3 regions of the Rhizobium sp. TRM95796 genome follow, and region 1 is predicted to be linked to each of the others. Evidence: predicted binding sites of a transcription regulator. Region 1 holds the regulator's gene; each other region holds the start of a gene.

Evidence for each region. The regulator HrcA, encoded in region 1, represses chaperone genes, less so after heat shock. The targets are predictions, from matches to a motif close to GTTAGCACTCNCNNNNNGNGAGTGCTAAC.
Region 2: groES (co-chaperone GroES) is a predicted target of HrcA. The motif match lies at 5,069-5,097, and genes of this name have one in related genera.
Region 3: groES (co-chaperone GroES) is a predicted target of HrcA. The motif match lies at 7,471-7,499, and genes of this name have one in related genera.

The regions. Positions count from the first base shown of each region.
Region 1 is NZ_JAOXHE010000012.1:229-10,124, forward strand. It holds partial or broken gene OCK01_RS21970 (alpha/beta fold hydrolase) at 1-14, opposite strand, end outside; gene OCK01_RS21975 (GlxA family transcriptional regulator) at 151-1,134, shown strand; gene OCK01_RS21980 (GGDEF domain-containing protein) at 1,154-2,359, opposite strand; gene OCK01_RS21985 (arsenate reductase) at 2,508-2,858, shown strand; gene ybaK (Cys-tRNA(Pro) deacylase) at 2,861-3,334, shown strand; gene grpE (nucleotide exchange factor GrpE) at 3,348-3,953, opposite strand; gene hrcA (heat-inducible transcriptional repressor HrcA) at 4,072-5,124, opposite strand; gene rph (ribonuclease PH) at 5,293-6,009, shown strand; gene OCK01_RS22010 (VOC family protein) at 6,021-6,428, shown strand; gene rdgB (RdgB/HAM1 family non-canonical purine NTP pyrophosphatase) at 6,442-7,086, shown strand; gene hemW (radical SAM family heme chaperone HemW) at 7,094-8,266, shown strand; gene OCK01_RS22025 (fatty acid desaturase) at 8,421-9,392, shown strand; gene OCK01_RS22030 (phosphate/phosphite/phosphonate ABC transporter substrate-binding protein) at 9,374-9,896, opposite strand, start outside.
Region 2 is NZ_JAOXHE010000006.1:341,247-351,142, reverse strand. It holds gene OCK01_RS15745 (DUF1295 domain-containing protein) at 1-704, opposite strand, end outside; gene OCK01_RS15740 (NAD(P)/FAD-dependent oxidoreductase) at 890-2,251, shown strand; gene OCK01_RS15735 (DUF1365 domain-containing protein) at 2,248-3,042, shown strand; gene OCK01_RS15730 (DUF2147 domain-containing protein) at 3,092-3,466, shown strand; gene OCK01_RS15725 (DUF2177 family protein) at 3,491-3,898, shown strand; gene OCK01_RS15720 (SGNH/GDSL hydrolase family protein) at 3,960-4,697, shown strand; gene OCK01_RS15715 (usg protein) at 4,704-4,976, opposite strand; gene groES (co-chaperone GroES) at 5,245-5,559, shown strand; gene groL (chaperonin GroEL) at 5,616-7,238, shown strand; gene mce (methylmalonyl-CoA epimerase) at 8,288-8,698, opposite strand; gene scpA (methylmalonyl-CoA mutase) at 8,707-9,896, opposite strand, start outside.
Region 3 is NZ_JAOXHE010000006.1:245,777-255,672, reverse strand. It holds gene fmt (methionyl-tRNA formyltransferase) at 1-105, shown strand, start outside; gene truA (tRNA pseudouridine(38-40) synthase TruA) at 105-899, shown strand; gene OCK01_RS15295 (hypothetical protein) at 885-1,481, opposite strand; gene dapE (succinyl-diaminopimelate desuccinylase) at 1,468-2,661, opposite strand; gene dapD (2,3,4,5-tetrahydropyridine-2,6-dicarboxylate N-succinyltransferase) at 2,749-3,606, opposite strand; gene OCK01_RS15280 (LOG family protein) at 3,693-4,568, shown strand; gene OCK01_RS15275 (EF-hand domain-containing protein) at 4,602-5,120, opposite strand; gene OCK01_RS15270 (pyrimidine 5'-nucleotidase) at 5,267-5,968, opposite strand; gene chrA (chromate efflux transporter) at 6,023-7,387, opposite strand; gene groES (co-chaperone GroES) at 7,553-7,849, shown strand; gene groL (chaperonin GroEL) at 7,910-9,550, shown strand; gene OCK01_RS15250 (nucleoside hydrolase) at 9,782-9,896, opposite strand, start outside.

The sequences.
Region 1 (9,896 bases):
TCTTTCGATGCCATGGTCGTTCCTTTCTCGGATGGCGCTACTTCGTCGTCGTTTCGACATGGACAGATGTAGGCCATTCATGCTTTCACCACAGGCGGCGAAACTGACTTTGATCATGCAGAAAGTGACAATATGGCGGAGCGGCTGACGATGATGACCGAAGTAGGTCTGTTGATCTATCCGGATTGCCAGCTTTCGGCCGTTTATGGTCTGACCGATCTCTTCCGCATCGCGAGCCAATGGGCACCGCAGCAGACCGAGCATCCACGCGCCATCCGGGTCTCGCACTGGCAGGTGGTCGGGGAGGACGTCACCTGCGTCTGGGACAGTCATCCGGGGCGGCCGCATCGTCTCGGCTACGCCATCGCGCCGCCGAGCATCGTCATGCCCGTGCTGATGCAACCGATGCCCGTGGCGGCGAACTGGATGGCGAGCCGGCATGCCGAGGGCGCGACCGTGTGCTCCATCTGCGCCGGCGCCTTCGTTCTGGCCGAAACCGGTCTGGTCAACGGCCGGAGGGTGACGACGCATTGGGCGTTCAGCGAGGAACTGGCGGCGCGCTATCCGCAATTGGAGTTGGCGGCCGAGCAGATGGTGATCGACGATGGCGATGTGATGACGGCCGGCGGCATTCTGGCCTGGACGGATCTCGGGCTGACTCTGGTCGAAAAGCTGATGGGCGTCGGCACGATGCTGGCGACGGCGCGCTTCCTTCTGGTGGATCCGCCGCGTCGCGATCAGGATGTCTACAGAGCCTTCATTCCCAAGTTCGACCATGGCGACGCCGCCATTCTCGGCGTACAGCACCATATCCACGCGCAGGCGGCCGGGGCGCATGACATTCCGGAGCTCGCGCGGCGGGCCGGTCTGGCGGAACGAACCTTCCTACGGCGCTTCACCAAGGCGACGGGTCTGCGCCCCACCGAATATCTCCAGCAGATACGCATCATGAAGGCGCGCGACGCGCTGGAAACGACCAATATCTCCGTCGAACAGATTTCCTGGACGGTCGGCTATTCGGATGTCACGGCTTTCCGCCGGGTGTTTCAACGCCTGACGAGCCTCACCCCCACGCAATACCGTCAACGCTTCGGCGTGCGGCGCGAGACATCGGACGCCGTCTCCGCGGCGTGAAATCGCGTGGACGGCCGCCTCAGCCTTGGGCCGATTTGAGCGCCGTCAGCGCCGCCTGGAGATCGGCGACCAGAGCTTCGCCGGTCTCGAAGACGCCGCCTTCCACCACCACCATGTTGCGGCCCGCGCCCTTGGCTTCATAGAGGCATTGATCGGCGCGGTCGATGGCGGCCTGGAGATTGTCGTTTTCCGCCTGCATCTTGGCGACGCCGAAGCTCGCGGTGATCTGCCTGTCGATGCCGAACTGGCGCCAGTCGCGGCCGGCGAAACGCAGCCGGATGCCATGGGCCAGCACGCCAGCCTCCGCAAGGTTGGCCGCGGGGAGGCAGATGACGAATTCCTCGCCGCCCAGCCGCGCGGCAACCGCGCCGGCGGGGATCGACGTGCGGATTTCCAGAGCGAAAGCCGCAATCACCATGTCGCCGGCGGCATGGCCGTAGCGATCGTTGACCTGCTTGAAATGATCGATGTCAGTGACGACGATGACGCCGGACCAGGCCGCTCCGCCCTGCGCGGGCTTCAACGCCTGATCGAGACCGCGCCTGTTGTAGAGACCGGTCAACGGGTCGATCTCGGCGGCGCGGCGATAGTTCAACATCACCCGCATGACCATGGAGCCGAAGGCGGCTGCGGCCAGCAATACGCCGAAGCAGCCGGCGGTGAGCTGGATGGCCACGGCATAGACCGACTCGGCGAAGGCGGCGAGATCGTCAGTGCCGCCGACGAGATAGTTGATGGCCGCCACACGCGTCAGCGTTTCGATGACCACCATCGAGGCGGCGGCGACGAGCAGCCGGTCGGCCGTCGCATGCGCCTTTTGCACCACGCCGGAAAGCGGCAAGCCTATGAGGAGGGCGGCGACGAGATCGTTGAGCAGGAGTTCCGAGCGGAGATCGCCGAGGCCGAAGACCAGATAAGCGTCGACGCCGAGATAGCCGCCGATCAGCAGCAGCCGATGACGCAGCGGATAATCGACGCCGAAATGCGTCAGCAGCGCCTGACCATAAAAGAAGAAGCCGAACACGAACAGCGCATCGCCCGACATCGCAATGGCTTCGGCGGGGCCGAGCGGAAGGCTCATCAGGAAGCCGAGCCCGGAGCAGCCGAAGCCCAGGCCCCAGAACAAGGCGGCCTTCAACCCGAACCGCCACAGCGCCAGAAAGACCGCGGACACGGTCAGCGCCATGATCGGCAGGGTCAGGGCAAAACTATCGAAGGCTTCCATGACATTCCCGGCGACGAACTCACTCTTTTCACCAGAGCTACAGGGCCGGCCTTAAAATTCGTTTTAAATCGGAACGTTTTGTCGGTTTTCGCCCGGTTGCGGGCAAAGCTGCGGCTGGATAGAACCGAGGAAAACCTGTGAGGGCCGCATGAGCGTGACGATTTACGGAATCAAGAACTGCGACACGATGAAGACGGCTTTCACTTGGCTGGACGGCCAGGGCGTGGCCTACCAGTTCCACGACTACAAGAAGGCGGCGCCGTCGCCCGAGACGATCGCCGCCTGGGTGGATGCGCTCGGCTGGGAGACGGTGCTGAACCGGGCCGGCACGACCTTCAAGAAACTGCCCGAGGAAGACCGGGCCGGTCTCGACCGCGACAAGGCGATCCGGCTGATGGCGGCGCAGCCCTCGATGATCAAGCGGCCGATCCTCGACAGGGACGGAGCGCTGACGGCCGGCTTCAAGCCGGAGCTCTATGCGGCGATCTTCGGAGGCTGAGCATGTCGAAATCCACCCGCGCCACGCTGGCTCTCGCCAAAGCCGGCGTCGCCTTCGAGACGGTGACCTATGACTACGATCCCGACGCGGACCGGATCGGGCTGCAGGCGGCCGAGGCGATCGGCGCACCGGCGTCCATCGTCCTCAAGACGCTGATGGCGGAGGTGGACGGCAAGCCCGTCTGCGTCGTGCTGCCATCCGATGAAGAAGTGAGCATGAAGAAGCTCGCCAGCGCCTTCAAAGGCAAATCCGCCAATATGATGAAACCGGCGCAGGCGGAGAAGACCACCGGCTTCGTGGTCGGCGGCATCTCGCCCTTCGGACAGAAAAAGCAGGTTCCGACGGTGTTCGAGGAGCAGGCGCTCGTCCACACCCTCGTCTATATGAATGGCGGCCAGCGCGGCCTGCAGGTGAAGCTGGCCCCTCAGGACGCAATCGAGGCGGCGAATGGCTTCGCCGCCTCGGTCATCGCTTGAATTTTCTGTTCGATCAGGCCGTCTGTTCGGAGGACGGCGCGGCGTCCGCCTTGGGGCCGCCCTTGGAAACGCCGACCATGGCGGGGCGCAGCACGCGGTCGCCGATCACATAGCCGTCCTGCACCACCTGGATGACGGTGTTGGCCGGGATTTCCGGATTGGGGACTTCGAACATCGCCTGGTGGAAATTCGGGTCGAATTTCTGGCCGGTCGGTTCGATCTTCTTGACGCCATGGCGTTCGAGCGCCGACAGCATGGAGCGCTCGGTCATTTCCACCCCCTCGACCAGCGCCATGAAGCCGGCGTCGCCGCCGGCGCGCGCCTCGGCCGGAATGGCGTCGAGCGCGCGGCGCAGATTGTCGGACACGCCGAGCATATCGCGGGCGAAGGACGCCGCCGAATAGGTCTTGGCGTCCTTGACGTCACGCTCGGTGCGGCGGCGCAGATTGTCCATCTCAGCGGCGAGGCGCAGATATCGGTCCTTCAGATCGGCGTTCTCCGCCCTCAGAAGCTCGATCGGATCGGGTTCGGCGGCGGGCTGGGCCGTTTCGGCGTTTTCATGAGCGGCGGCGGCGGTTTCGGCGTCCGGCTGCGGCGCGTTCTTGGTCTCGTCGGTCATTACGGTCTCCGCATAGGTGAATGCATCTGAGGTGAGCTGATTTGATCGGGGATATCGAGGTTCGAGGCGAAAAAATCAAGGCTTCGCGTCAAGATTCGCGGGTTTTCGGACGGAGCCTCTAGCCCTTGCCGGCGAGTTTTGACATCAATTGCGCGGTGTAATCGACCATGGGCACAATCTTTGAATAATTGAGCCGCGTGGGTCCGATCACGCCGACCGCGCCGATGATGCGATCCTCGCTGTTGCGATAAGGCGCGACGACCAGCGAGGAGCCCGACAGCGAAAACAGCCGGTTTTCCGAACCGATATAGATGCGGACGCCTTGGCCCGTTTCGGCCAGATTGAGAATGTCGCTCAGCGATTCCTTTTTTTCGAGATCGTCAAACAGCATGCGCAAGCGGTCGAGATCCTCGGCCCCGTCGACGCCTTCCAGGAGATTGGCGCGGCCGCGCACGATGAGCCGAGTGGGGCCATCCTCGTCGGCGGCGCCCGACCAGGTGGCGAGCCCGCGCTCCACGAGATCCCGCGACAATTGGTCGAGTTCCGTGCGGATGGTTTCCTTCAAGCGGGCGATGCGCTCTCCGGCCTCGGTCAGCGTCAACCCGGACATATGGGCATTGAGGAAATTGGCGGCGGCGACCAGTTGGGACGAGGTGATGCCGGCCGGCAGCGAGATGATCCGGTTTTCCACCTCGTCGCGATCGCCGACCAGAACCGCGAGCGCCTTTTCGGGCGACAGCCGGATGAATTCGACATGCTTGACCTGGCTGTCGTTCTTGGCGGTGATGACGAGGCCCGCGCCGCGCGAGGCCGAGGACAGAAGCTGGCTTGCGCCGTTCAGCGCATTCTCGACCGGCGTATCGCGATTGTCGGGGCTGATCTGCCGGTCGATCTGCCGGCGTTCATCCTCCGACAGCGCGCCGATCTGCATGAAGGCGTCGACGAAGAAGCGCAGGCCTTGCTGCGTCGGCAAACGCCCCGCCGAGACATGCGGCGAATAGATCAGGCCCAGTTCTTCGAGATCGCTCATCACATTGCGGATCGAGGCCGGCGACAGCGACATCGGCAGGAGACGCGAGAGAGAGCGCGAACCCAGCGGTTCGCCCGTGCCGAGATAGCTTTCGACAATGCGCCGGAAGATTTCGCCAGACCGATCGTCGAGCATTTTCATCTAGCATTCCCTGTCGATGACGCATTCCACCATGGCCGGCGAAGGCCGGACCCACTGGAAATATAAGGATTTGAAGGCGCTGCGCAAAACAAAATCACGCCTTTTCCTTTGCAAATCCCCCCTCGCGCCCTTATTAGGCTTGCAGACAAGAAAGCAGGAGTAGCGACAATGCGGCCATCCGGACGGAAAACCGATCAAATGCGCAAGGTGACGTTCGAGCGCGGCTTTTCCAAGCACGCCGAAGGCTCCTGCCTGGTGAAGTTCGGCGACACGCATGTGCTCTGCACCGCGAGCGTCGAGGAAAAGCCGCCGGCATGGCTGCGCAACACCGGCAAGGGTTGGGTGACCGCCGAATACGGCATGCTGCCGCGTTCGACCGGCGACCGCATGCGCCGCGAGGCGACCTCCGGCAAGCAGGGCGGCCGCACCCAGGAAATCCAGAGGCTGATCGGCCGCTCGCTCCGCGCGGTCGTGGACCTGCAGGCGCTCGGCGAACGCCAGATCACCGTCGACTGCGACGTGATCCAGGCCGATGGCGGCACCCGCACCGCTTCGATCACCGGCGGCTGGATCGCACTGCATGATTGCCTGAAGTGGATGGAAGCCCGCAACATGCTGAAGGTCGACAAGGTCCTGAAGGATCATGTCGCGGCCATCTCCTGCGGCATCTTCGCCAACCAGCCTGTCATCGACCTCGATTATCTCGAAGACTCCTCGGCTGAGACCGACGCCAATTTCGTCATGACCGGAAAGGGCGGCATCGTCGAGATCCAGGGCACGGCCGAAGGCGCGCCGTTCAGCGAAGAAGAACTGTTGACGCTGATGGGCCTCGCCAAGAACGGCATTGCCGAACTGGTGGGCCTGCAGAAGCAGGCGATCGCCTGAGGAGACCTGCGATGAAGGCCGGCCGCGTGCTCGAAACCGCCGTCTACGCCGCCGATCTCGATGCGGCCGAAGCCTTTTATCGCGATGTGCTCGGGCTGGAGCTGATTTCGCGCGGCGCCAACCGACATGTGTTCTTTCGGGCGGGAGACGGTGTGCTCCTGGTGTTCAATCCCGAGGAAACCGTCATTCCGCCGGCGCCCGACCAGCTGCCCGTGCCGCCGCATGGCGCGCGGGGGCCGGGGCATCTCTGTTTCGCCGCGAGCGGAAACGAGATCGACGCTTGGGAGCGCCGGCTGACGGACGCGGGCGTGGCGATCGAATCGCGCGTCGACTGGCCGAATGGCGGCCGCTCCATCTATTTTCGCGATCCGGCGGGCAATTCGCTGGAATTCGCCGAGCCCCGCATCTGGGGCGTCTGAACCAGAGGCAATCATGCGCAAGCTCGACAGCAAGACCATCATCGTCGCCAGCCACAATGCCGGCAAGATCGCCGAGATCAACGATCTCATCGGCCCGATGGGCTTCACCGCCAAATCCGCCAAGGAACTGAACCTCGCCGAGCCCGACGAGACGGGCACGACCTATGAAGAAAACGCCCGCATCAAGGCGCTGGCCTCGGCGATGGCGTCGGGGCTGCCGGCGCTGTCTGACGATTCCGGCCTCGCCATCGACGCGCTCGACGGCGCGCCGGGCGTCTACACCGCCAATTGGGCCGAACGCGAGGACGGCGGCCGCGATTTCGCCTGGGCGATGGAGAAAGTCGAGCGCGCGCTGGAAGAAAAGGGAGCGCTTGCGCCAGACCAGCGCAAGGGCCGTTTCGTCAGCGTTCTGTGCCTCGCCTGGCCGGACGGCCATACCGAAACCTTCCGCGGCGAGGTCGAGGGCGAGATCGTCTGGCCGCCGCGCGGAACCGCCGGCTTCGGCTATGACCCGATCTTCAAGCCCGAGGGCTATGAAACGACGTTCGGGGAAATGACGGCCGAGGAAAAGCATGGCTGGCGGCCGGGCGACGCCGAGGCGCTGTCGCATCGCGCCCGCGCCTTCAAGCTTCTGGTCGAAACGGGACTGACGCTCTGAGATGGACGTGAACGCCGCCCTGCTACCGGATACGGGCGAACCGGGTTTCGGCGTTTACCTCCACTGGCCCTTCTGCGCGGCCAAGTGTCCCTATTGCGATTTCAACAGCCATGTCCGCCACCAGCAGGTCGACCAGGACGCTTTCGTCGTGGCCTTTCTCAAGGAAATGTCTGTAATGCGCGAGTTGAGCGGGCCGAAGACGGTGACCTCCGTGTTTGTCGGCGGCGGCACGCCCTCGCTGATGGAGCCCGAGACGATCGACGCGCTGTTGACCGGGATTTCCCGGCTCTGGCACATGCCCGACGGCATCGAGATCACCATGGAGGCCAATCCCTCCAGCGTCGAGGCCGAGCGTTTTCGCGGCTATCGCGCCGCCGGCGTCAACCGGGTGTCGCTCGGCGTGCAGGCGCTGAACGATCGCGACCTCAAATTCCTCGGACGTCTGCACAATGTCGAGGATGCGCTGAAAGCGGTGCGGCTGGCGCGCGAGATCTTTCCGCGCATGAGCTTCGACCTGATCTACGCCCGGCCCGGTCAGAGCGAAGAGGAGTGGATCCGCGAGCTCAATGAGGCGATCGGCTATGCGGTGGATCACCTGTCGCTCTATCAGCTGACGATCGAGGAGGGCACGCCCTTCTTCGGCCTGCATCAGAACGGCAAGATCGTGCTGCCCGACGCGGACGCCGCCGCGCGCCTCTACGAGATCACCCAGGAGGTGACGGAGGCTCATGGCATGCCGGCCTATGAAGTCTCCAACCACGCCAAGCCGGGCGCGGAAAGCCGTCACAACCTGACTTATTGGCGCTATGGCGACTATGCCGGCATCGGGCCCGGCGCGCATGGGCGCCTGAGCCGCCAGGGCCACAAATATGCGACCGCCACAGAGCGGCATCCGGAAACTTGGCTCGCGAGCGTCGCCGCCAAGGGCCACGGCATGGTGGAACAGGAAAGCCTGGAGCGCGACGAGCAGGCCGACGAGATGCTGCTGATGGGGCTCAGGCTGCGCGAAGGTCTCGACCTCGCCCGCTGGAGCGAATTGGCCGGCCGCGGTCTCGACCCGGATCGGGAAGCCTTCCTGATCCAGCACGGGCTTCTCGAGCGACTGGGCAATTCGCGGCTGCGCTGCACGCAATCGGGCATGCTGGTTCTGGACGCCGTGGTCGCCGATCTCGCCGCCTGATCATGCTCGCTTGCGCGGAGCTTGAAGGCGACGTCTTCAGTCGCTTGCATGGTCTTGACGAAATCGGATTTTGGCTTTTTTAATAGGGGCCTAGGTAGCGCCAGGATGATTTGCTCTCCGCGTTCGGAACCTGATTTCTAGCATATCGCTTTTCATGTCATCCCACACGATCGAAGGCGCCTCTGCGGGCGGCGCGAAACGAATCCGCAAATCCATCGAATGGCCCACCGTCCTCCTCGCTGTCGTCATATATGGCGGCTGGGGGCTTCTTACCCTCTTCTGGGCCACTCTGCCTTATCCCCTGCTCTTTGTGCTCGGCGGCTGGATCGTCGCCTGGCACGGCTCCCTTCAACATGAGGTGCTGCATGGGCACCCCACCCGCTTCAGGGTGATCAACGACGCCATCGGATGGCCGCCGATCTCGATCTGGCTGCCCTACCGGCTCTACAAGCGCTCGCATCTCAAGCACCACAATGACGACTGGTTGACCGATCCGATCGAGGATCCGGAATCCTACTACTTCACCGGCGAGCATTGGACGCGAACCGGCGCCGCGGGTCGCCTGCTCGCGACCGTCAACAACACGCTGCCGGGACGGCTCGTCGTCGGCCCGCTGATCGCGGTGGCTGCCCTGTTCGGCTCGGAGGCCGCGCTGATGGCCAAGGGCGATTTCCGCCATCTCGGCCTCTGGCTTCGGCATGGTCTCGGGGCGGGCGTCGTGCTCGCCTGGGTTACGCTCGTCTGCGACATGCCGGTCTGGATCTACCTGACCGCCTTCGTCTATGCGGGTCTGGCCTTCTCGCGGCTCCGCTCCTTCGCCGAACATCGCTATGCGGGGGAAAAGGAAGAGCGCACGGCGATCGTCGAGAACACGCCGGCGTTCGGGCTGCTGTTCCTGCACAACAATCTTCACATCGTGCATCACAGCCGGCCGCAACTGGCCTGGTACAAGATCCCCCGGCTCTACAAGGCCGAACGCGACGCCTTCATCCGGCTGAACGGCGGCCTGGTCTACAACGGCTATTGGGAAGTGGCGCGGCGCTACTTCTTCCGAACCCATCACCAGCCCGTGCATCCACACTATCAGGACCGGGTGATGGTCGGCGATCAGGCGAGGGCCGTATAGCCCTGCGCATCCGCCTGGCGACGAAGATCGTCGAGCCTCTGGTAGTCGCCGTCCGAAAGGATGGCGACGCCTTTCAGCCCCAGCGTATCGAGGACTGATTTACAATCCGGATCGGCCAACACATCCATGAGCGCCGAACGGATCGCTGCAAGCTCCGCATCGCTGGTGGTCCCGCGCGTGATGAAGGGCAGCCCAGGTCCGCGCGGCGTCGCCGATACGATCCGAACGCCCGCAAGGCGTTCCGGCGCATGCATTTCGAGCAGCCCCCAAGTGACGGTGTCCACCGAAGCGATGTCCGCCAGCCCCTCGCGAACGGCATCGATGGAGGCGACATGGCCGCCGCTGACCATGATCGAGCCGAAGAACGGCTTGCCCCCGGCGAGCGGCGCGATCGCCGCGCGAAACAGGTTCATGCCGGAATTGGACATCCAGTCATTGATGGCCACGCGGGCACCCCGGAAATCCGAAAGCGTCAGGCCGGGATGATTCTCATGGGCGATCACG
Region 2 (9,896 bases), on a different contig from region 1:
GCTTCGAGCGGCGGAATGCCCGAGACATGCACGAGCAGCCAATACATCAGCGCCGGCGCCGCGAATGCGCTCAGGCCGACCGGATGAGCGCCCGAGAAATCGAGGGCGAGCAGCGGCCAAGCGCACCAGCCCAGCCATTCGAAGAAATAGTTCGGGTGGCGGGAATAGGCCCAAAGCCCGACCTCGCAGATCTTTCCCTTGCCGTGATTGTCTCTGCGGAACCGAGAGAGCTGCCAATCGGACACTGCTTCCCCCGCAATCGCGATCACGGCGACCGACAGCGCGAGGATATCGAGGAGACCGAAGGCTGCCGGATTGGCGGCCGCCGCATAGACGGCCAGCGCCAGCACCAGCGCGCACACAGCCTGCACCTGCAGGAACAGAAACAGCCGGAAGCCGGCGCGATCGCCCCATTCGTCGATGAGCGCCTGGTAGCGCGGATCCTCGCCCGCGCCTTTGGTGCGCGCAGCGATATGCAGGCCGAGCCGCAGCGACCAGAGCCCGATCACGCCGAGCGCAACCCAGCGCCGCGTCCCGTCCCCGCCTTCGGCGATGAGGGCGGCAGTGACGCCGCCGATGCCGACGGCGAAGGACCAGATGGAATCGATCCAGCCGCTCGATCCGGTGCGCCGCTGCGCCGCCCAGGCGATCGTCATCAACAGGCTCATCATGATCGCGAGGAGTATTGCGCCGGTGACAGTCATGGTCCGCCTCATGAGGCTGATGGAAATGGATTGTTTCTGTTTACGCAGCCGGCCTGCAACCGGTTCTCTCGCTGCGCATTTCGGCTTCGCCACGATCATCCGTCAAAAAATCGTCGGCGATGAAACTGTCGCGCAAGCCGCTGCGTAGACAATGGCGATGCAACCAGACTGGAGCGCAGACCCCTATGGCCTTTATGGAACGACGCCTCGGCGAAAGACCGCTGGATATCGCAGTGATCGGAACCGGGATTTCAGGGCTGTCGGCGGCATGGCTGCTCTCCCAGCGTCACAGCGTCACCGTCTACGAAGCCGCCGATCGGGTCGGCGGCCACAGCAACACGGTGGAATTCGATCATGCCGGTCAACGCGTTGCGGTCGACACCGGTTTCATCGTCTATAACGAACGCACCTATCCCAATCTCACCGCGCTGTTCAAAACGCTCGATGCGCCCAATGTCGAAACCGACATGTCCTTCGCCGTCTCCATGAACGGCGGCGCCTTCGAATATTCAGGCTCCGACCTGTTCCGGCTGTTCGCCCAGCCGTCCAACGCGTTCAAACCGCGCTACTGGCGCATGTTGTCCGACATTCTGCGCTTCTACCGAAACGCCCCGCGCGACCTGCCCGCGATGGGCGACATCACGCTGGACGACTATCTCGAGCGCAACGGCTACAGCCGCAGCTTCCGCGAGGATCATCTCTATCCCATGGCGGCCGCCATCTGGTCGACGCCGGCGCTCGATGTCGGCGATTATCCCGCCGCCTCCTTCGTGCGCTTCTGCAGCAATCATGGTTTGCTCGATGTCGTGAATCGTCCCAAATGGCGGACGGTGCAGGGCGGCAGCCGCGAATATGTGCAGCGCCTCAGCGCCGGTTTCGCCGACCGCATTCTCACCTCCACCCCGGTCGCCTCGATCAAGCGGCTGGGCGGCGCGGTCGAGATCCGCGATGCGAAGGGCGGCGTCCGCCGCTTCGACGACGTCGTCGTCGCCACTCATGCCGATCAGGCGCTGTCCATGCTCGCCGATCCCACCGAGGACGAACGTCGCCTGCTCGGCGCCTTCCGTTATTCGCGCAACGAGGCGGTGCTGCATTCCGACGCCAGCCTGATGCCGAAGCGCCGCTTCGCCTGGTCGGCCTGGAACTATCTCGCCGACAATCGCGACGGCCAGCGCGGCCTGTCGGTGACCTATTGGATGAACAGGCTGCAGCCGCTGGGATCTGCGCCGCCGACCTTCGTCACGCTCAATCCCTGCCGCGAACCGCATCCCGACAGCGTCCATCTCCGGCAGATGTATGAACATCCGATCTTCGATGTCGGCACCCAGCGCGCCCAGCAGGAATTGTGGTCGCTGCAGGGACATTCCAACACCTGGTTCTGCGGCGCCCATTTCGGCGCAGGTTTTCATGAGGATGGGCTGCAGGCCGGCCTCGCGGTGGCCGAGGATCTCGGCGGTCTCCGCCGTCCCTGGCAGGTGCAGGCGGAATCGGCTCGCATCGTGCGTCGGCCGCTGGCGCTGCCGATCAGGACGGAGGCGATGGCGTGACGCCTTTTCGCTCGGCGCTCTTTCCTGGCCATGTCACGCATCTGCGCGTCAAGCCGCGCCGGCACAGCCTCGCCTATCGCATCTATTCGCTGCTGATCGACCTCGACGAACTCGACGCGCTGGACAAAAAGCTGAAGTTCTTCTCCGTCGACCGCTTCAACCTGTTTTCCTTCCGCCGCGCCGATCGCGGCGACAGGTCGGGCCGCGATCTGCGTGGCCAGGTCGAGGCGGCCATGCGGCTGTGCGGCGTCGAACCCGACGGCGGTCGCATCACGCTCCTGACCATGCCCCGACTGCTCGGCTGGGCCTTCAATCCGCTCAGCATCTTCTTCTGCCATCGCGCCGACGGCGGCCTCGCCGCCATCCTCTGGGAGGTCGACAACACCTTCGGACAGCGCCACGCCTACATCATTCCGGTCCATGGCGACGCCTCCGGAGAGATCGAACAGAGCTGCGACAAGGCTTTTTACGTCTCGCCCTTCATGGAGATGGATCTCAAATACCGTTTCCGCGTTACGCCTCCGGACGACCGTCTCGCGGTGAAGATCGACGTGTCGGATGCTGAAGGCCTCGTATTGACCGCCCGACATCTGGCCAAGCGCGCCGAACTCACCGACGCGGCGCTTCTGAAAGCGTTTTTCATGATCCCGCTCCTCACGCTGCGCGTGGTCGGCGGCATTCACTGGGAAGCGTTGAAGATCTGGTTGAAGGGCGTTCGTCTCAGGCCGCGTCCGGCTCCGCCGGCCGACCCCGTGTCGGTGGGCGATTTGCCGGTGCAGCCGGCGGAGTGATCCGCTCCCGCCCACGCCGTCGTATGTGCGATCAAAGAGGAGAAGCGTCATGAAAGCATTGATTTCGACCCTCGCCGCGCTTGCCGCTCTGAGCGCGTCGGCCCACGCCGCCGATGACAAGCTGTTCGGCAACTGGGCCCGCGGCGACGGCAAGGCGCGCGTCAAGATCGTCCGCTGCGGCGGCGATCTCTGCGCCATCAACACCTGGATCAAGCCGGGCACCGAGGATGAAAAGACCGGCGACAAGCTGGTGATGAGCGTCAAGCCCACCGGTCCGGGAAAACTGTCCGGCACCGCCTTCGATCCGCAGCGCGACCGCAGCTACCGCATCAATCTCACCGTCAACGACACGTCCATGACCACGGAAGGCTGCATTCTCGGCGGCCTGCTGTGCAAGGGCGTCGGCTGGACGCGCATCAACTGAGGATATTTCATGGCCGCCCTGTCGATCAAAACCGCCGCCGTCGCCTATCTTTCCACCGGCATCGCCTTTGCGGTGATCGACTCGATCTGGCTGACCACCATGGCCAACCGGCTCTACCGGCCCGTCATGGGCGACATGCTCGCCGACCAGTTCCGTCTCGGCCCGGCGATCGCCTTCTACCTGATCTTCATTGCCGCCCTGGTGTTCTTCGCCATCCGCCCGGCGCTGGCGGCCGGCGATTGGAAGGTGGCGCTCCTGCATGGCGCTTTCTTCGGCTTCGCCGCCTACGCCACCTATGATCTCACCAGCCAGGCCGTGCTGCGCAACTGGTCGACCTTGCTGACCATCGCCGATCTGGCTTGGGGCACCTTCCTCTCCGCATCTTCCGCCGTCATCGGTTATAAGGCGACGCGGATGCTGACTGGGATCTAACCCCCTTGCGTCCTCGCGCAGGCGATTGCATGTTTTGCAGATGCGACGAGCTCTGAGCGCGATGGGTATTTATGCAAAGCGAGCGCTGGCCGGTTTAGCGCTGGCCTGCCTGTCCATAAACGCGGCTTCCGCCGCCGAAAAAGCCTGCGATCCCTATGCCGTCAGGGTGGCGACTGACCCCGTTCCCTATCAATGGCCGCACGGCCTGAAACGCGCCGACCAGCTCATCGCTCAGCCGCCGGCGCGCGCCGACATCGTGCTTTTCGGCGATTCCCTGCTCGCCAACTGGCCCGAGGATCAGATCCGCCGGCAATTCGGCGCGCGCCTGGTGTGGAACGCCGCCGTCGGCGGGGCCATGACCCAGCATGCGCTGTGGCTGCTGGAGCGCATGCAGGGCCGCGCGCCTCAGGCTTTACGCGTCGTGCTGCTGGTCGGCACCAACAATCTCACTTATGACTACATGCCGCCCTGCGCCATCGCCGCCGGCATTCGCAAGGTTGCCGAGAAGGCGCTGGTCGTCTGGCCGAAGGCGCGGCTCGATCTCGTCGCCGTGCCGCCGCGCGGCGCGGATTTCCGGTTCCGCGACGTCGACCGCAAGGCCCTCAACGCCGAACTCGCCGCCTGGGCAGCCGGTCGTGACCGCATGCGTTTCGTCGAAATCGATACGGCCCGGCTGACCTGCTCGGCCGGCGACGCGCCGTCGGACCCGAAGCGCCCGACCTGCGGCAACTATGCCGACGACTACGGCCATTTCCGTCGCGCCGGTTATGAGGTGATCTTCTCGGCTCTCGCGCGCTGAACGTGCTCAGTGCAAGACGATCTCGCCGTCGATCCGCCGCCATTCGTTGGGACCGATCAGCCGTTTGTGGCTGTAGCGGACCGAATGCAGCGCCCCATCCAGTTTCTTCTCCCAGAAGTCGAGGAATTTGCGCATCTGCGGGAAATCGGGGGCGAGATCGTAATCCTGCCAGAGATAGGTCTGCAGCACGGATCTGAAATCGGGCATTCGGTAGAGAATATGGGCGGTGGTCAAACCATACCCTTCCATTTGAAGGGTGAAGTCATGCGTAGCCTTCATGCGGTTTCCCTCTCATGGTCAACGCAGAAATTGTGCCACGCGGGAGGCGAATTGCAATAGAAAAATGACAAAAGACCGTTATAAATCATGTTGTTAGCAGCCATTTTGCGCGAGTGCTGATTTTTTTGATTCCTCCCTCTTGAAAACGAAAAACCGCAAAACCAGATTTTTGCGCGTCGGACGCCGGGAGCGGGTCCGACGCCCCGTCCGGTCCTCCGCCGGTCCGGGCGAGGGGAAAGCAAGCATTGTGTTTGTCCAGGAGGAAAACATGAAGTTCAGACCGTTGCATGATCGTATCGTCGTTCGTCGCGTCACGTCCGAGGAGAAGACCAAGGGCGGCATCATCATTCCCGACACCGCCAAGGAAAAGCCGCAGGAAGGCGAAGTTCTCGCCGTGGGTCCGGGCGCCCGCAACGAGCAGGGCCAGGTCGTGGCGCTCGACGTGCGTGTCGGCGACCGCGTGCTGTTCGGCAAGTGGTCGGGAACCGAAATCAAGATCGACGGCGAAGAGCTGCTGATCATGAAGGAAGCCGACATCATGGGCGTCATCGTGACCCCCGTGGCGGAAAAGAAGGCCGCCTGATCGCCTCATCCCAAATTCCATACAGTCATAAACTGCTGCCTATGAAGGAGTGACCCATGGCTGCGAAAGACGTGAAATTCAACACCGATGCGCGCGAGAGAATGCTGCGCGGCGTCGACATCCTCGCCAATGCGGTGAAGGTGACGCTCGGTCCCAAGGGCCGCAATGTCGTGATCGACAAGTCCTTCGGCGCGCCGCGCATCACCAAGGACGGCGTGTCGGTCGCCAAGGAAATCGAACTCGAGGACAAGTTCGAGAATATGGGCGCGCAGATGCTGCGCGAAGTCGCCTCCAAGACCAATGATCTCGCCGGCGACGGCACCACCACCGCGACCGTTCTCGCCCAGGCGATCGTGCGCGAGGGGGCCAAGGCCGTCGCGTCGGGCATGAACCCGATGGATCTGAAGCGCGGCATCGATCTGGCCGTCGACGCGGTGGTCAAGGATCTCAAGGCAAATGCCCGCAAGATCTCCAAGAATGAGGAAATCGCCCAGGTCGGCACGATCTCGGCCAATGGCGACGCCGAAATCGGCCGCTATCTCGCCGAGGCCATGGAGAAGGTCGGCAATGAAGGCGTGATCACGGTGGAAGAGGCCAAGACCGCCGACACCGAACTGGAAGTCGTCGAAGGCATGCAGTTCGATCGCGGCTATCTCTCTCCTTATTTCATCACCAATCAGGACAAGATGCGCGTCGAACTCGACGATCCCTATATCCTGATCCATGAGAAGAAGCTGTCGAACCTGCAGGCCATGCTGCCCGTGCTCGAAGGCGTGGTGCAGTCCGGCAAGCCGCTGCTGATCATCGCCGAAGACGTCGAGGGCGAAGCGCTGGCGACGCTGGTGGTCAACAAGCTGCGCGGCGGTCTCAAGGTCGCCGCCGTCAAGGCGCCGGGCTTCGGCGATCGCCGCAAGGCCATGCTGGAGGACATCGCCATCCTCACCGGCGGCACGGTCATTTCGGAAGATCTCGGCATCAAGCTGGAAAATGTCACGCTCGCCATGCTCGGCCGCGCCAAGAAAGTCTCGATCGAGAAGGAAAACACCACGATCGTCGACGGCGCCGGCTCCAGGACCGAGATCGACGGCCGCGTGAGCCAGATCCGCGCCCAGATCGAGGAAACCACCTCCGATTACGACCGCGAGAAACTGCAGGAGCGCCTCGCCAAGCTCGCGGGCGGCGTTGCGGTGATCCGCGTCGGCGGCTCCACCGAAGTCGAGGTCAAGGAGAAGAAGGACCGCGTCGACGATGCGCTGCACGCCACCCGCGCAGCCGTCGAGGAAGGCATCCTGCCGGGCGGCGGCGTCGCGCTCCTGCGCTCCGTCAAGGCGCTGGACGGTCTTGCGACCGCCAATGACGACCAGCGCGTCGGCATCGACATCATCCGCCGCGCCATCGAAGCCCCGGTGCGCCAGATCGCGGAGAACGCCGGCGCCGAAGGCTCGATCATCGTCGGCAAGCTGCGCGAAAAGTCCGACTTCTCCTATGGTTGGAACGCCCAGACCGGCGACTATGGCGACCTCTTCGCCCAGGGCGTCATCGACCCCGCAAAGGTGGTGCGCACCGCGCTCCAGGACGCCGCCTCCGTGGCCGGTCTCCTGATCACCACCGAAGCCATGATCGCCGAAAAGCCGAAGAAGGAAACCGCTCCCGCCATGCCCGCCGGCATGGACTACTGATCGGACGGACGATGCGCCCCTTCGCCACACCGGCGAGGGGGCTTCATTTCATTGTAATCGCCTCCTCCGTCCTGCACCGCCCCTCATCCCTCTGCCGGGACCTTCTCCCCGCGCCTGCGGGGAGAAGGAGGATGTGGCAATGTCGGCGCTCCATCGCCCTTCTCCCCGCAGGCGCGGGGAGAAGGTGGCGGCAGCCGGATGAGGGGCAGCGCACGCCGTCAACCGCAAACGGAACCCTCACCATCGTCTTGCTCGGGCCTGTCCCGAGCCTCTGCAACGCTTTGATTTTGCTCGCTGCCTCAGATCCTCGGCACAAGGCCGAGGATGACGACGAGGAAGGGGGAAACCCCCTCTCCAACCCCTCCCCACAAGGGGGAGGGGCTTGCGCTGCCTCACCCTCCAAACCCAAGCGACCTCTCCTCCGCTAGGCTGAACTGTGGGACGCCGGCGGCAGACCTGGGTTAAGCCCCTCCCCCTGTGGGAGGGGTGGGGGAGGGCCTTCCTCAAAAAATCACCCTCCCGAAAATATTTTCATCCCCCACCCTCCCACGCCCCTTATCCTTGTCTCGTCCCATTATCGGCTACACCGCGAGGCGTCGCGGCGAGATGGGGCCGGCGCTGGGGAAAGGGGGACGACGTGAACTCCCTTTCTCCGGGGCTTCGAGAAACGACGACCCCCGAAGACTGGGGACCTGGGCGTGAAAGCGTCCCCCCAGGGTGGCGTCTCGAAAGGGACGTTACAGTAAGGCCCGCTTTAGAGGCGGATTACCCGCAGGCTCGACCTGCGGCGACGAGCGTCAAGTTCGAGGCACAAACCGCCGAATGCGGGGCGCGACGAGCGTCATTAAAACTAAACAAACGAGGCGTTCTTCGCGCCCCGGCCGAGCCCGCATGGGCGAAGCGAGACAATGACGGACAACTCCGGGCGTGATGACGCGGCGGAGCGAAGATCCGCGCCCGCTCTTTGAACCGAGCTCGATTTTGAAGACGATAAAGCGGCGCAACACCGACGTGATCGCCGTCATGCCGCGCCGCATTCATAATGCCGCTTAAGCCCTGACCTCTTCCAGTTCGATCAATGTCCCGAAGAAGTCCTTGGGATGCAGAAACAGCACCGGATTGCCATGCGCGCCGATCTTCGGCTCGCCGCCGCCGAGCACGCGGGCGCCCGCCGCCACCAGATGATCCCGCGCCGCCTTGATGTCTCTGACCTCGTAGCAGATGTGATGCATGCCGCCATCGGGATTTTTAGTCAGGAAGGCGGCGATCGGCGAAGCCTCGCCGAGCGGCTCCAGCAGTTCCACCTTGGAATTCTCGAAACTGACGAAGACCACGGTGACGCCGTGCTCCGGCAGCGCCTGCGGCTCAGAGACTTTGGCGCCGAGGCTGTCGCGATAGCGCGCGACCGCCACGTCCAGATTGGGCACGGCGAGCGCGATATGATTGATGCGTCCGAGCATGGCAGGTCCTATTCGTTGCGTAATTTGCCTTCGGCGAGGTCGAGCACGGCGCGGGCCGCATCGACCACATTGGCGCCAGGGCCGAACACGGCGGCGACGCCGGCGTCATAGAGGAACTGATAGTCCTTGCGCGGAATGACGCCGCCGCAGACCACGATGATATGGCCGGCGCCCTTGGCTTTCAGATCCTCGACCAGTTCCGGCAGCAACGTCTTGTGCCCGGCCGCCAGCGACGAGACGCCGACCACGTCGACCCCCTTTCCGATGGCGAGATCGGCGGCTTCCCCCGGCGTCTGGAACAAGGGGCCGGCGACCACGTCGAAGCCGATATCGCCGAAGGCCGAGGCGATGACTTTGGCGCCGCGATCATGGCCGTCCTGGCCGAGTTTGGCGACGAGGATGCGCGGCTTGCGACCCTGTCTTGCCACATGCTCCGCCAGCCGGCTGGCGATCTGCCGGTATTCCGGATCCTCGGCGCTCGCGGGGCCATATATGTCGGAGACCACTTCCGGAACCGCCTCGTAATCGCCGAAGACGCGGCGCATCGCGTCGGAAATCTCGCCGACGCTGGCCCGCGCCCGCGCCGCATCCACGGCGGCGGCGAGCAGATTGCCTTGACCCGATCTGGCGACCTGTTCGAGCGCGGCAAGCGCCGCTTCGCAGGCCTTGGCGTCGCGCAACTGCCGGGTCTTTTCGAGCCTTCGGATCTGCGCCTCGCGGACGGCGCGGTTGTCGATGTCGAGCGTGTCGATATCGGCTTCCTCGGCGAGCCGGTATTTGTTGACGCCGACGATCACCTCTTCGCCGCGATCGACCGCAGCCTGCCTACGGGTGGCGGCCTCTTCGATCAGCCGCTTGGGCAGGCCGGTTTCGATCGCCTTGGTCATGCCGCCGAGGCTCTCGACCTCCTCGATCAGCGCCCAGGCCTTTTCCGCCAGCTCCGAGGTCAGGCTTTCGACATAATAGGAGCCGGCCAGGGGATCGACGACCTTGGTGACGCCCGTCTCATGCTGCAGGATCAACTGGGTGTTGCGGGCGATGCGGGCCGAAAATTCCGTCGGCAGCGCGATCGCCTCGTCGAAGGAATTGGTGTGCAGCGATTGCGTGCCGCCCAGCGCCGCCGCCAGCGCCTCATAGGCCGTGCGGATGATATTGTTATACGGGTCCTGCTCCTGCAGCGACACGCCCGAGGTCTGGC
Region 3 (9,896 bases), on a different contig from region 1:
GGCGCGGTGCGCCTGTTGAGGCTGCAGAAGGCGGGCGGCAAGCCGCTCGACGCGGGCGATTTCCTGCGCGGGCTTCCCATCGTCCCAGGCGCGAGGATCGGCTGATGCCGCGTTACAAGATGATCGTCGAATATGACGGCGTGCCCTATGTCGGCTGGCAGCGCCAGGACAACGGCAAATCGGTGCAGGGCGCCATCGAAAAGGCCATCTTCGCGATGACCGGTGAAGAGGTGAGTTTGCGCGCCGCCGGCCGCACCGATTCCGGCGTGCACGCTTTCGGACAGGTCTGTCATGTCGATCTCAGCCGCGACTGGAAGGCGGCGACCGTGGCCAATGCCGTCAACGCCCATCTCGCCATGGAGGAGGAGCGGGTCGCCATTCTCTCGGCCGAGCAGGTCCCGACCACCTTCGACGCTCGTTTCTCCGCCACAAAACGCCATTATCTCTATCGCATCATCAACCGCATGGCGCCGTCGGCCATCGACGCCGAGCGCGCCTGGCATGTGAAGAAGCCGCTCGATGCGGAGCGCATGCATGAGGCGGCGCAGGAATTCGTCGGCCATCACGATTTCACCACCTTCCGCTCGTCGCATTGCCAGGCGAAGAACCCGCGCCGCACGATCGAGCGGGTCGATGTCACGCGCAACGGCGACTATGTCGAAATCCGCGCCTCGGCGCAGAGCTTCCTGCACAATCAAATCCGCTCCTTCGCCGGCACATTGAAGATGGCGGGTGAGGGGAAATGGAGCGCGCTCGACATTCGCGAGGCGCTGCTCGCGCGTGATCGCGCCCGCTGCGGACCGGTCGCGCCGCCGCATGGTCTGTTTTTCATGCAGGTGGATTACGGCGACCTGTCGACGCTTCTGACGCTCGATGACGACGAGTCAGCCGAAGGATAGGCCGAGCGCGTCGATGGCGTAATATTGGGTGAGCATCGAACCTGCCGTGATGGCGATGACGAAAGCCGTGGCCGGCAGCGCCTTGCGTTCGGTCAGCTGCAGCATGACCATGACATGCGCATAGCCGGAGACGAGGTAGAGAACGAGCGCGATCGAGGCTTGTACGTCGATATTCTCAGGCGCAACGACCATTGATGCGGAAATGGCCATCAACATCCATTGCACCGGGACGCTCAGCCAATTGAGCAGAATGACAGCAGGGCGAAAGCGCGAGGCATAGCCTGCGGCGCTCATGGCGGCGTAGAGAATGGCGTAGGGCGCGGTCCAGGACAGAAGGTCGAGAAACAGCAGGCCCGACCAGAAACCATTGCCGAGATGGGTGTTTTCCGGCATGCCCTGTAGATAGACGGCCCGCGTTCCCCAGAGATCGAGGAGAATGGGCGGCAGGCAATAGAAAATCGCCCACCATGACCGCCAGAACCCGCGGTCGCTCAGGTCGAGCCACTGAAAGCCCTCGCTGCGGCCGCGGATCAGCAGCCACAGGCCATTCAGATAATAGAAGACTTCCTCACGCCCCGGCATCTCTGAACCAGTCGGCGATGAACGTTTCATAGATCCGCGTCAGCGCTTCGAGTTCCGACACGCTCACGCGCTCGTCGACCATATGCATGGTCTGGCCGACCAGGCCGAACTCGACCACCGGGCAGTAATCCTTGATGAAGCGGGCGTCCGACGTGCCGCCCGTGGTCGACAGTTTGGGCGTGGTCCCCGTATGCCGCTCGATCGCGCGCGACAGCGTGCCGATCAGCCGCTCGTCGCGGGTCAGGAACACATGGCTCGGTCGCTCCGCCCAGACGAGTTCATAGCGGGCGGGTTCGCGGCCTGGCCGCAGCGCCAATGATGCTGCGCCCTGATCCAGCCGCCGGATGATTTCCGCCTTGACCGTGTCGGCGGTCCAGGCGTCGTTGAAGCGGATGTTGAAGGCGAAACTGACCTTGGCGGGAATGACATTGGTCGCCTTGTTGCCGGCGTCAATCGTCGTCACTTCCATGTTGGACGGCTGGAAATCATCGGTGCCGTGATCGAAGGGCGCTTCCATCAGTTCCGTCGCCATGGCGAGTGCGGCGCGAACCGGATTTTCCGCCAGATGCGGATAGGCGACATGGCCCTGCACGCCATGCACCGTGACCGAGCCGGAGACCGAGCCGCGGCGGCCTATCTTGATCATGTCGCCGAGATTGTCCGGATTGGTGGGTTCTCCCACCAGGCATGCGTCCCAACGCTCGCCCTTGGCATGCGCCCATTCCAACAATTTCACCGTACCGTTGACGGCGGGACCTTCCTCGTCGCCGGTAATCAGGAAAGAAATCGAGCCCCTGGGCGCGCCATGCTTTTCGATATGGCGGGCGACAGCGGCGGCAAAGCAGGCGACGCCGCCCTTCATGTCGACCGCGCCACGGCCGAACATCACGCCGTCATGGATTTCGGCGCCGAAGGGCGGGTGGCTCCAGGCGGCTTCGTCGCCCACCGGCACCACGTCCGTGTGGCCGGCAAACATCAGATGCGGACCTCCGTCGCCCAATCGCGCATAGAGATTGTCGATATCGGGCGTTCCGGCCTCGCTCATCGTCATCCGTTCGACCTTGAAGCCGAGCGGCGTGAGGAGCGTATCGAGCAGCGCCAGCGCGCCGCCCTCGTCGGGCGTCACGGAGGGGCAGCGAATGAGCTTTTGAAGATTATCAATCGGATCGGTGACAGGCATGATGGTCCAGCGTTAGCCGATGAATGCGGCTCTGTCACGGGGAAAAAACGGCGCGCCAGGCAGCGCGCCGCGTGGCGTCGCTGCGCCTCAGTCGCGCAGCAATTCGTTGATGCCCGTCTTGGAGCGGGTCTGGGCGTCGACGCGCTTGACGATGACGGCGCAATAGAGGTTCGGAGCAACAACGCCGTTCGGCATCAGATTGCCGCTGCCCATCGAGCCGGCGACGACGACGGAGTAGGGCGGCACTTCGCCATAGGTGACTTCGCCGGTGGCGCGGTCGACGATCTTGGTCGACTTGCCGATGAACACGCCCATGCCCAGCACCGAGCCTTCGCGCACGATGCAGCCTTCGACGACTTCAGAGCGGGCGCCGATGAAGCAATTGTCCTCGATGATGGTCGGGCCGGCCTGCATCGGCTCCAGCACGCCGCCGATGCCGACGCCGCCCGACAGATGCACATGCTTGCCGATCTGGGCGCAGGAGCCGACGGTGGCCCAGGTGTCGACCATCGTGCCTTCGCCGACATAGGCGCCGAGATTGACGAAGGACGGCATCAGGATGGCGTTGGGGGCGATATAGGCCGAACGGCGGACGACGGCGTTCGGCACGGCGCGGAACCCTGCCTTCTCGAATTCGTTGGCGCTCCAGCCGTCGAATTTCGACGGCACCTTGTCCCACCAGGTGGAATCGCCCGGGCCGCCCTTGATGATTTCCATGGCGTTGAGGCGGAAGGAGAGCAGAACCGCCTTTTTGAGCCACTGATGCACGGTCCAGGAGCCGTCCTCGCCGCGGGTCGCCACGCGCGCCTTGCCGGCGTCGAGCAGGTTCAGCGCGGTTTCGACGGCGTCGCGGATCTCGCCCTTGGTCGAGGTCGAAACGGAATCGCGGTTGTCGAAGGCGGCGTCGATGGTCTTTTCGAGCGAGGCGAGGTCATGGACGGTCATGGGAATTCCTTAAGCTTTGAAGGATTATCCTGCCAGAATAACGAAAAACTGGGCCGGTCGCGGCTCTATAGCGGATGGAAATAGGCATGGCAAAGGGGAAAACCGACGAACTCAGGCGCAAGGACGGCGTATGGGACCCTCTGCGGAGCAGCCGCAGCGACCTCAAGCGCGCCGAGCGCATTCCGGGAACGCCGCAATCCCTGTCGCCAGCCTATCGCCTCGCTTTCGCGGACAATGATTTTCTCTGCCGCGAGGAGTTGCGTCCGGTGCGGCTGCAGCTCGAATTGCTCAAGGTCGAGATGATGCTGACCGAATATGGCATCCGCTCGACGGTGGTCATGTTCGGCGGCGCTCGCATTCCCGCCCCCGGCCAGAAGGCTTGGGCGGCCAAGAACGCCGGACAGAAAGCCAATCTCGAGGCAGCCTCGGTTTTCTACGAAGAAGCGCGCAAATTCGCCCGCCTGTGCTCGGAATGGTCCGCAGGCCATGACTACAAGGAATATGTCGTGGTCACCGGCGGCGGCCCGGGCGTGATGGAAGCGGGCAATCGCGGCGCTGACGATGTCGGCGCGCCGTCGATCGGGCTCAACATCGTGCTGCCGCATGAACAGGCGCCGAACCCTTACGTCACGCCGGAGCTCAGCTTCAACTTCCACTATTTCGCCATTCGCAAGATGCATTTCCTGATGCGCGCCAAGGCGGTGACGGTGTTTCCGGGCGGCTTCGGCACGCTGGACGAATTGTTCGAGACGATCACGCTGATGCAGACCGGGCGCATGGCGAAAGTGCCGCTGATCCTGTTCGGCGAGCAGTTCTGGCGCAGGGTCGTCGATTTCGACGCGCTGGCCGAATTCGGAACGATCGCCCCCGAGGATGTCGAGTTGATCAGCTTCGTCAACACCGCCGAAGAAGCCTGCGCCATCATCAAGCGTTTCTATGAAAAGGAAAACGGCGCCTCCTGACGGAGACGCCGCGAGGTCATGGCTTGAAGCGGGTCAGCCCTGCTTCTTGCCCTTTCCGGCCAGGAATTCCTGGGCGGTGATGAAGCCGTCCTTGTTGGCGTCGCGGCGCTGGAACATGCGGTCGGCGACGCGGTCGAGCTCCTCTTTCGACAGCTTGCCGTCCTTGTTGGCGTCGATCCGGTCGAAATGCTTGATCACGCCATTCGGCAGCCGGGCCGGTTTTACGGGCGCCGCATTCGGTTCGGCCTTCACCTTCTGGCGATAGGCCTTGAGCGCGTCCTTGCCGGCTTCGACTTCCTGCTTCGACAGGAAGCCGTCCTTGTTGGCGTCCACCACCGAAAGGGTGGCGTTCATTGCGGCTTGCATTTCCTGCTTGGAAACCTTGCCGTCCTTGTCGGCGTCGAGCCGCTTGATCATGAAGGCGACGCGCTGTTCGCGCTTGGCGGGATCCTTTGCGGCGCCGGTCGGCGTGGTGGATGCGGCAAACGCGGCGCCGCTGGAGGCTGCGACGGCGAGCGCGAGTGTGGAGGCGATGAGGGTCTTGGCGTTCATGATGTCAACCTTTCTCTGGTCGTGGCCGGGCAGGGGGAGGAACCGGCTTTGTCATCGCCGCGCCTGAGATATCCGGCTGCGACGTTGACGACATGAATAGAGGAAGGGCGCTGAACGGGGCCTGAATGACCCGTTCAGTTTCGGGATCAGACGACAGCGCGTAGAAAATCCGCGAGATTATCGGTGATGTGATCGATCGTCGGATCGTTCTCGTCGGGGATTTCCCACCGTTCGAGGTAATGTTCCTTGCTCTGCGGAACGATCAACACCGTCTTCATGCCGAGCGCGCGCGGGATTTCGAGATTGCGCGGAAGATCCTCGAACATCGCGGCTTTTCGGGTTTCCACCCGGTGCAGGCTCGCGAATTTGTCGTAGGTCGAACCGGCCGGCTTCGGCACGAAATCCGCCGCGACGATATCGAAGATGTCTTCGAAATGATGGAGAATGCCGAGCGCGCGCGCCGCTTCCTCGGCATGTTTGACCGTGCCGTTGGTGAGGATGAATTTTCGTCCCGGCAGCGCCTTGATCGCCTCGCTCAGGCCTTCGTCCACGGCCAGCCCCGAATAGTCGATGCGATGGGCGGCTTCCAGAAAGGCCGCCGGCTCGATGCCGTGATGATGCATCAAGCCGCGCAATGTCGTGCCGTGGTCATAATAATACTGTTTCTGCAGCTTGCGCGCGTCCTCGGGCGCAAGGTCGAGAAGCTCCGCCACGAACGCGGTCATATTGCGGTCGATCTGCGCGAAGAGATCGACGTGATGCGGATAGAGCGTGTTGTCAAGGTCAAACACCCATTCGGTGACATGGGCGAAATCGGATTTTTGAGGCAAGGCGCGTTTGTCGGTCATGCCACGGGTTATGACAGGGATCGGAAAATTGGCAAGTCTCTTCGGCTACGCCGATTAGAACGCCTGCCCGACCAGCACGCCGGCGCCGGCGAGAAGGGCCAGCGTCCTGAACACGCCGAGCCTGAACCTGAAAAGTGCGATGGCCGCCAGCATCGTCAGTGCAAGTTGGACGAGATTCACCGACGTCGGGTCCGGGAGGCTCGTGCGGAAGGGGCCGGCCTCGATCGCGACATGCCGGCCAAAGACGACATGCGTTGCGAACCAGAGCGCCAGATTGAAGATCACCCCGGTGACCGCCGCCGATATGGCGGTCATCGCTCCCGAGAGCGCCCGATTGGCGCGCAGTCGCTCGATCCAGGGCGCGCCGAGGAAAATCCAGAGAAAGCAGGGCGCAAAGGTCACCCAAGTCGTGAGCGTCGCCCCGAGCGCGCCGCCCGCGAGCGGCGACAACGCGCCTGATCCGCGAAATCCGGCGATGAAACCGACGAAGCTCAGCACCAGAACCAGCGGCCCCGGCGTCGTCTCGGCGAGCCCGAGTCCATCCAGCATCTCGCCCGGCTTCAGCCATTGGTAATGATCGACCGCCTGTTGCGCGACATAGGAGAGAACCGCATAGGCTCCGCCGAAGGTGACGACGGCCATTTTCGAGAAGAACAGGCTGATGTCGACATAAACGCTCGATTCGAGGCCGAAGGCGAAGAGAAGTCCGAAAGGGGCGGCCCATAGCGTCGTCCACACGAGCGTGGCGAGAAGCGAGCCGCGCCAACTGGCCGGCCGTCCTGGATGATCCGCATCGATGACGGCCGGCAGATCCGCGCCGGCGGCGTGATGCCCGCCGGCTGAAAACACATCTGGCGCGAAGCGGAAGCCGGTATAGCCGATCAGCGCCGCCGCGAGGATCACCAGAGGAAAGGGCGCCGCGAAGGCGAAGAGCGCAACGAAGGCCGCGACTGCGACGGCGCGCATCACATTGTTCTTGAGCGACCGTTTACCGACACGGATCAGCGCCTCGACGACGATCACCAGCACAGCCGCCTTCAAGCCCATGAAGGCGCTGTCCAGCAGCCCGGTCTGGCCCCAGACGGCGTAGATGGCGGAAAGAGCGAGAATGACCAGGAAACCCGGCGCGACGAAGAGCAGACCGGCCATCAGGCCGCCGCGCCAGCCATGTAGAAGCCAGCCGATATAGGTCGCGAGCTGTTGCGCTTCCGGGCCCGGCAGCAACATGCAGAAATTGAGCGCATGCAAAAAGCGGCTTTCGGAGATCCAGCGCCGCTCGTCCACGAGTTCGCGATGCATCAGGGCGATCTGTCCGGCCGGGCCGCCGAAGCTGAGCACGCCGATCCTGGCCCAGACGCGCACGGCGTCGCCGAAACTCGGATGGGCGGGGCGTGCGGGGAGCTGTTCGAGATCGCTCATTCTGGTCCCGCATTTACCTTGTCGAAATATTTTTCCGACGGCGGAACCTTGACTCTCGCCCGCCTCGAACCTAAATCCAGGCCGCTAGCACTCCACAGGAGGGAGTGCTAACAACCTTTCCCCCGGGCCTGACCCGGTAATGTCATTTGATCGAGGAAACAGACAATGGCAAGCACCAATTTCCGTCCGCTTCATGACCGCGTCGTCGTTCGCCGCGTTGCATCCGAAGAAAAGACCAAGGGCGGCATCATCATCCCCGACACCGCCAAGGAAAAGCCGCAGGAAGGCGAAATCGTCGCCGTGGGCTCCGGCGTTCGTGACGACAAGGGCAATCTCGTCGCTCTCGACGTCAAGGCCGGCGACCGCGTCCTGTTCGGCAAGTGGTCGGGCACCGAAGTCAAGCTCGATGGCGAAGACCTTCTGATCATGAAGGAATCCGACATCATGGGCATCATCGGCTGATTGCCGATCTCGTCAAATTCCAAGCAAACCAATGGGCAATGAGCCCGGGAGTTTTCCAAAATGGCTGCTAAAGAAATCAAGTTTGGCCGTAACGCGCGCGAAAAGATGCTGCGCGGCGTCGACATCCTCGCTGACGCTGTAAAGGTCACGCTCGGCCCGAAGGGTCGTAACGTCATCATCGACAAGTCCTTCGGCGCTCCGCGCATCACCAAGGACGGCGTCTCTGTCGCCAAGGAAATCGAACTCGAAGACAAGTTCGAAAACATGGGCGCCCAGATGGTCCGCGAAGTCGCGTCCAAGACCAACGACATCGCCGGCGACGGCACCACCACCGCCACCGTCCTGGCCCAGGCCATCGTTCGCGAAGGCGCCAAGGCCGTTGCCGCCGGCATGAACCCGATGGACCTGAAGCGCGGCATCGATCTCGCCGTCTCGGAAGTCGTCAAGGATCTCCAGGCCAAGGCCAAGAAGATCTCCACGTCGGAAGAAGTCGCCCAGGTCGGCACGATCTCCGCCAACGGCGACAAGCAGGTCGGCGCTGATATCGCCGAAGCCATGCAGAAGGTCGGCAACGAAGGCGTCATCACCGTCGAAGAAGCCAAGACCGCCGAAACCGAACTCGAAGTCGTCGAAGGCATGCAGTTCGACCGCGGCTACCTCAGCCCCTATTTCGTGACCAACGCAGAAAAGATGATCGCCGATCTCGACGACGCTTACATCCTGCTGCACGAAAAGAAGCTCTCGAACCTCCAGGCCATGCTGCCGGTGCTCGAAGCCGTCGTCCAGACCGGCAAGCCGCTGCTGATCATCGCTGAAGACGTCGAAGGCGAAGCTCTCGCCACCCTCGTCGTCAACAAGCTCCGCGGCGGCCTCAAGATCGCCGCCGTCAAGGCTCCTGGCTTCGGCGACCGCCGCAAGGCCATGCTCGAAGACATCGCCATCCTGACGGGCGGCACCGTGATCTCCGAAGACCTCGGCATCAAGCTTGAAAACGTCACCCTCGACATGCTGGGCCGTTCCAAGAAGGTTTCGATCTCCAAGGAAAACACCACGATCGTCGACGGCGCCGGCCAGAAGTCCGACATCGAAGGCCGCGTCGCCCAGATCAAGGCCCAGATCGAAGAAACCACCTCCGACTACGACCGCGAAAAGCTGCAGGAACGTCTTGCCAAGCTCGCTGGCGGCGTTGCCGTGATCCGCGTCGGCGGCTCCACGGAAATCGAAGTCAAGGAACGCAAGGACCGCATCGACGACGCGCTCAACGCGACCCGCGCTGCCGTTCAGGAAGGCATCGTCCCCGGCGGCGGCACCGCTCTCCTGCGCTCCTCGACCAAGATCACCGTCAAGGGCGTCAACGACGACCAGGAAGCCGGCATCAACATCGTCCGTCGCGCCCTGCAGTCCCTGGTTCGCCAGATCGCAGACAACGCTGGCGACGAAGCTTCCATCATCGTCGGCAAGATCCTCGAAAAGGACAACGACAACTTCGGCTACAACGCCCAGACCGGCGAATTCGGCGACATGATCACCATGGGCATCGTCGACCCGGTCAAGGTTGTCCGCACCGCTCTGCAGAACGCAGCTTCGGTTGCTTCGCTGCTGATCACCACCGAAGCCATGATCGCCGAACTTCCGAAGAAGGAAGCTGCCGGCGGCATGCCGGGCGGCATGGGCGGCATGGGCGGCATGGACATGATGTGATAGGCGCTAGCCTATCACACACGTCCATAAAGCCGCCCATCAACTGGGACGGTTCAGCGCGTCAAGCGCGCTGAACAGGCGGCATGGACATGATGTGATAGGCGCAAGCCTATCACTCTGATCTGCCGATCAGAATTGGGGAGCGGTCTTCGGGCCGCTCCCTTTTCATTTGTTGGAATAAAAAAACGGCCCCAGTTTCCTGAGACCGCTTTGACTCGCTTACGGATGCAATCAAAGGCGTCCGACCCGCTCCGTCAACAGGTCGAAGAAGGCCTGGGCGTCGATATCCTTCATCACCATGGCGTTCTTCTCGCGCTTGGTCACGCGCCACCAGTCCACCACGGTC